DNA from 2 places in the Massilia sp. PWRC2 genome. Region 1 is predicted to be linked to the other one. Evidence: riboswitches for the same ligand, from Rfam matches in the RefSeq annotation. Region 1 holds a riboswitch; the other holds the start of a gene.
The links. A riboswitch is a leader RNA that binds a small molecule or an ion and turns the genes downstream of it on or off. The one in region 1 is predicted to bind cobalamin.
Positions count from the first base shown of each region.

Region 2: linked by a shared signal. The riboswitch ahead of ACP7BZ_RS05650 (TonB-dependent receptor) and the one ahead of ACP7BZ_RS22455 (TonB-dependent receptor domain-containing protein) in region 1 are both predicted to bind cobalamin.

Region 1 is NZ_JAFCUW010000019.1:1,639-4,843, forward strand. Features, by position in the region: gene ACP7BZ_RS22445 (adenosylcobinamide-GDP ribazoletransferase) at 1-512, shown strand, start outside; gene ACP7BZ_RS22450 (histidine phosphatase family protein) at 514-1,113, shown strand; cobalamin riboswitch at 1,146-1,364, shown strand; gene ACP7BZ_RS22455 (TonB-dependent receptor domain-containing protein) at 1,494-3,205, shown strand, end outside.
Region 2 is NZ_JAFCUW010000002.1:198,630-201,834, reverse strand. Features, by position in the region: gene ACP7BZ_RS05650 (TonB-dependent receptor) at 1-2,105, opposite strand, end outside; cobalamin riboswitch at 2,175-2,412, opposite strand; gene ACP7BZ_RS05645 (DODA-type extradiol aromatic ring-opening family dioxygenase) at 2,682-3,205, shown strand, end outside.

The sequences.
Region 1 (3,205 bases):
GCTTCGGCGGTGGCATGACGGCCGAACGGGTACTCGAGATCATGAAGGACTCGCGAATCGGTGCCTATGGCGCCATCGGCACCGTGTGCATGCTGGGCCTCAAATGCACGGCGCTGGCCAGCATGCCGCCCTTGACCGTCATCGGTGCGCTGTTCGCCGCCCATGTCGTATCGCGCTGGCTGGCCACAGCCCTGATCTGGCGCATGCACTACGCCAGGGCGGAGGGCAAGGCCAAGCCGCTGGCCCAAAGCATGCGCGCTGGTGAATTCGCCATTGCCACCGCCACCACCGTGGCCGTACTAGCCATCGTCGGCGCCAGTGGCGTCGTCAAGGTCGCTGCCCTCGGCGCCGGCGTGCTGGGCGCAGCCATTGCCACCGTCTGGCTGGGGCGCCTGTTCGCCCGTCGTATCGGTGGCTACACGGGAGACTGCCTCGGCGCCGTCCAGCAGGTCGGCGAAGTGATGGTCTATCTGGGCGTGCTGGCCACGCTTGGCGACGGCGCCCTGACCTGACATGCGATTGATACTGGTACGCCACCCTGCCACGCGCATCGCCGCTGGCGTCTGCTACGGCAGCAGCGACATCGCCGTCGAGCCGACGGCCTTGAACGCCGCCTTGATTACGCTCGCGGCCACGCTGCCGCCTGCTGCGTCGTCGCCACTACCGATTTATTCAAGCCCGCTGCAGCGCTGCACGGCGCTCAGCACTATGCTGGCAGCGCAGCGTGGCATGCCGCCACCGCGCCTCGACGCCCGGCTGGCCGAAATGGATTTCGGTGCGTGGGAACTGCAGCCGTGGGAGCACATCGCCCGTGCCGACATCGACGCCTGGGCCGCAGACCTGTGCGGCTACGCGCCCGGCGGTGGTGAAACCGTTCTGCAGGTAGCCACCCGGGTCGCCGCCTTTGTCGATGCGTTCAGAGGCGACAACGTTGCAGTAAACGACGCCATCGTCGTCTGCCACGCCGGTACCATCCGTCTGCTGACAGCCCTGCAACAGGCCATGCTACAGGGCGCAAAAATCACCAACGGTACGCTGGCAGAGGTGGCGCTGCGAGCTGCCGCCACCGCGCACCATATCGATTACGCTGGCACCGTGTCCCTGCAATTCTGACAAGCTAATGCCGCCATGTTCACCATGTGGCCGTATAATGGCGGCGTTTTGGTGCTCGCGCGTCTGTCCTGACGCGCAGTTAAACGGGAAACACGAAGCCTGGTTCTTAGGCCTGCGTGTGCTGCCCCCGCAACGGTCAGCAAGTGTCGCCATGCGCGACAAACCATCTTTGACAACCACTGTGCTTTGCATGGGAAGGTGAGATGGTCTAACTTGCCAGCCCGGATACCGGCCAACACAGGTGGAAGTGAGCGTACGGGATGTGCGCGACACGGACAACGCCGGCGCTGCCGGCGTGGCCTGGTCGTATGCTGTTCGCTCGCTTCTGTTCAATCTGGCCCACGGGGATGTAGGCCGGTTGCCCATTACAGACGAAGACCATGACTCAACCTATTTCCCGCCACGCCGCCCTGGCGTCACTGGCACTGGCGCTTGCCGCGCCCGCCGTTCACGCCGATTCCGGCGATTCCGCCACCGCCCCTGCCGCCACCGTTCTGGTGACCGCCAGCCGCAGCCCGCAGCCGCTGGCCGATGTCATCAGCGACAGCGTCGTCATCGGCGCCGAGCAGATTGCGGCGTCCGGCGCCGACTCCGTCGTCGACCTGCTGCAACGCCAGCGCGGCATTGAAATCGCCCGCAATGGCGGTGCCGGCACCAGCGCCAGCGTGTTTATCCGCGGCGCCAACAGCAATCAAAACATCGTGCTGGTCGACGGTGTGCGGATCGGCTCATCGACCACCGGTGCGGCCAACTGGAGCGCCATTCCGCTAAGCGCCATCGATCACATTGAAATCGTCTACGGCCCATTAAGTTCGATGTATGGCGCCGACGCCGTCGGCGGCGTCATCCAGATTTTTACCCGCACTGGCAAGGGCGCCCCGACATGGACGGCGTCTGCCGGCTACGGCAGCGACAACACCCGCGCGCTCGATGCCAGCGTGGCCGGCGCCACCGCCGGCGAGCATCGCGTCAGCTACGCCATCAGCGCCAGCCGCGAAAAATCGGACAGCTTCTCGGCCACCCGCCAGGGCAGCAGCGCCTACAACGCCGATCGCGATGGCTACGACAGGACCAGCGTCGCCGCCCAGCTGCGCTTTGCGCTCGCCGCCGGTTACGAAGTGGGCGCCGTGCTGCTCCATAGCGCACTCGATAGCCAGTACGACGCTGGCGCCGGACCCTATGATGTGCGCAGCGAGGCGCAACTGTCGAACGGCGCCGTGTTTGGCCGGGCCCAGTTGACGCCGCGCTGGACCAGCATGCTGCAATATGCCCAAAGCCGCGACAACAGCGTCAATTACAGCAGCGCCGCCGCCTCGGGCTATTCGCGCATCGACAGCAGGCAACGGGAGCTCAGCTGGCAGAACGATATCGTGCTCGGCAGCGACATCCTGCAGCTGTTGCTCGACCATCGTGAAGAAGAGGTGTCGACCAACGGCGCCGACGCCTTGAATCGCCAGCGCAGCAGCAACGCGGTTGCCGCTTCCTACAACGCACGCCGCGGTGCCCACCTGTTCAGTGCCAGCGCACGGCGCGACAAGTCGGTGTATGGCGCCAATACCACCGGTGCGCTCGGCTATGCTTACCAGTTGACGCCGACCCTGCGCGCCAGCGCCAGCTATGGCAGCAGCTTTCGCGCGCCTACCTATAACGAACTGTATTACCCTTCGTACGGCAATCCGGCCAATCGCCCGGAACAGGGCCGCAATGCCGAAATCGGCGTGCGCTATGACGATGGCGTGCACGCCCTCAGCGCCAGCTACTACCGCAACCGGCTCACCGACCTGCTGGTCAACACCACCCCGTGCCCGTTCGGCCTGGCCACCTACCGGTACGGCTGTGCCTACAACGTCAGTCGTGCGCAGCTGGAGGGCTTGACCGTGGCCGGCGCCACCCGTCTGCTGGGCGTGAACCTCAATGCCAGCGTCGACCTGCAAGACCCGAAAGACGACACCACCAGGCTGCGCCTGGCACGCCGCAGCAAGCGCCACGCCAGCGTCAACGCCAGTTACGCCGTGGGTCCGCTGGAGGCGGGCGTCGAACTGGCGCTGTCGGGCGACCGATTTGACGACGCCGCCAACAAAAATCGCCTGGG
Region 2 (3,205 bases), on a different contig from region 1:
GCCGACAGCTTGAGCTGACGGCCGTTTTCCGGATAGATGCCGGCGCCGCAACTAAACGCATTGCTATAAAAATGCTTGTCGGCGAGATTGCTGCCGGCCAGGGCGAATTCCCACTGGCGGACCCGCTGCGCCACCCGGCCATCGAAGCTGCTGTGCGAAGCGATCTGCACCGCGCAGCTGTTGGCAAAATCGCTGCCGAAGCGCTGGCGATCGACCCACTGCACGCCCAGATCGGCCAGCAGGCGCGCGCTTGGCGACCAGCTCAGGCGCGCGTTGACGATATTTTTGGGCACCAGGGTGAGCGTGCGGCCGCTGTTGACGCCGTTCGTAAACGTGGCCGTCAGGTGCTGGGCATGGGCAGCGACGCTCCAGTCGGCGGCCAGACTGAGCTGGCCATCGAGTTCGATGCCGCGCCGTTCGGTAGGGTCGAGGTTGGTATTCGCACCGGCAAAGCCGTTGACCAAGATGGTGGGGTCATAATAAATCTCGTTGACCAGGCGGTGACGGAACAGGCGGGCGCCGAACTGGGTGCCCGATGCCGTACCGGCCCGCGCTGCGCTGGCCGACCACAGCGCCCCCAGTTCGAGATCGTGCGACGTTTGCGGCTGCAGCACCGCACTCGACGAACGGTAGCTGTTGTCGTCGGCATTCGGCAGGCGGTAACTCTGGCCGGCCTTGGCGTGCAATGTGAGCGACGGCAGCACGGCGTAACTGCCCTGCAGGTCCCAGGCATTGAGCGCTTGCGAGGCCTTGTCGGCCAGCGGCGGAAAGGCCAGGGCATCGACCGTATCCTTGTCGAACACTTCGTGACGCACGCCGGCGGCGAGGCGTCCGGCAGCAGCGGCGCCGAAGCGCACTTCGTCGCGCGCGTACACGGCTTTGGAGCGCTGGCGCGCTTCGGCGCTGGAAAAATCCGACGCCGTGGTGCGCTGCCAGCGCAGCAGATCGACGCCGACGATCAATTCATTGTCCAGCGGCGCCACAGCGCTGCCCCACTGCGAGCGCTGGCGCAGGCGCGGCGAAAACTGCGTCTGCCGGCTGTCGTAGCGGGCGTCCGACACCGACGGACCGAAGCCGAAGTCAGCAACGTAATGCGAGCGCACGGTTTTTTCGCGGTGCGACAGCTCGGCGGCCAGGTCGATGCTGCCGAAGCGCTGTTCGACGAAGGCGCTGACGCGGTCGCTGTCGAGCGAGCCGAAGTCGTCACGGGTCAGGCTCTGGCCGGCATCGGCATCGAACTGCGCTTGCGTGAGCGAGCCGGGAAAGCGCGAATGCTGGCGCGCGCTGTCGACACGCACGCCGACGCGGCCGTCAGCCAGTGCCATCTGCGCGCCGCCGCTAAAGGCGCTGCCCTGGAAGCGGCTGTTGACGCGGCTGTTGTCGGTGCCCTGGCGGTCGATGGCGGCATCGACGGCGACGCCGCCAAAGGCGGTGGCCACCGAGGCGCGTGCATCGTAGGCGTGCAGGGTGCCCACTTCTGCGCTGAGCGAAGCGTGGGTGGTGCCCCGTTTGGTGGCGCCCTTGGTGATGATCTGGATGACGCCGGCGGTGGCGCCATCGCCATACAGCACGCTGCTGCCGCCGCGGACGATCTCGATGCGCTCGACGGTGTCGATGGGGATGGTCGAGAGCACCGGGTTGGCTTGCTCGTTCTCCGACAGGCGCACGCCGTCGACCAGCACCACCATGTTTTGCGCGCTGTTGCTGCCAAAGCCGCGCAGGTCGAGCGAAAAATCGGGACTGGCGTCGAGGCTCTGGCGGCCGAACACGCCAGCGACCTTGCGGATGGCCTGGTTGACGTCGGTGGCGCCGGCGCGGCGGATATCGTCCTCGGTGATGACGGTGGCGCCAATCGGCGCAGCGGCGAGCGGGCTGGCAAAGCGCGAGCCGGTCACCAGCACGGTGGGCAGGTCGCTGGCGACGCTGGCAACGCTGGCAACGCTGGCAACGCTGGCAACGTTCAGGCTCTGGGCCAGCACGGGGGCGGCGCAGATGCTGGCGACGATGGCGGCAATGGTGGTAACAGTCGTAACGGTGGGAACGGTAACGTTAGCGCGGGCGAACGGGCAAAGCGCGCGGGCGCGCGTGGCGGTGGTCAACATCATGGTGATCGGTCTTTGAAATGAAGTCTCCAGCCATGCGTCCCCGCAAGCCGGATTCAATGGAAGCGCAATCGCGCCTCCCCCTGTTTGGCCGGTATCCGGGCTCACCAGCATCACCGCCTCACCTTCCCACGCATACGCGCGGTGGTGTTCGAGGCGGCTGCCGGTCGACAAAAACGTCGGCCGGCGCTGGTTGACCGTTGCGGGGGCAGCACACGTGAAGCCAGGGCGCGCAGCGCCAGGGCCTGGTGTTTCCCGTTTAACTGCCGGCGAGATCTCGCCGGCGGGCACCAAAACATTGCCATTATAGATGCAAAGGCCCGTCAGAAAGCTTGCCATCGCAGTGGCGCGACGAACAGGTGCAGTTGGCTGCTGGGGTCGTTGACGGTGCCGGCAATCTGCTGGGCACTGCGGTGAACAATTCTTTGGGGGGTCCGGCAGCGGTGCGCCGCTGCAACGCCATGCTGGCAACTGCCCTTGAATTTTGCCGTAACAGGCGCATAATAGTACTAATTAGTACCAATTAAAAATGTTTTCAGTCAGCTGTCGCTGCTGCCCTTTTCCTCTCTGGAGTTCGCCATGTCTGTCATTTTGCCCACTTATTTTGTTTCGCACGGCGGCGGTCCATGGCCGTTCATGAAAGAGCAAGTGGGCAGCCTCTACGATGCGCTGGAGGCGTCGCTGGTCGACATGCCGCGCCAGCTGGGGCAGCGGCCGAAGGCGGTGCTGGTGGTGACGAGTCACTGGGAAGAAGCCGGTTTCAAGGTATCGTCCAGCGCCGCCCCGGGGATGATCTACGATTACGGCGGTTTTCCACCGCACACTTATCAAATCCGTTATCCGGCGCCGGGCCATCCGGCGCTGGCGCGGCGGGTGGCCGAGCTCGCCGCTGGCGCCGGCCATGAGGTCACTCAGGATGAACAGCGCGGCTTCGACCACGGCACTTTTTCCATGCTCTATCCCGTCTATCCGGACGCCGACATGCCGGTGGTACAGCTGTCGATCAAGCATGGCTATGATCCGGAAACCCATCTGGCGCTGGGCCGCGCGCTGGCGCCCCTGCGCGCGGAGGGCATCTTGATCATCGGCAGCGGGCTGTCGTT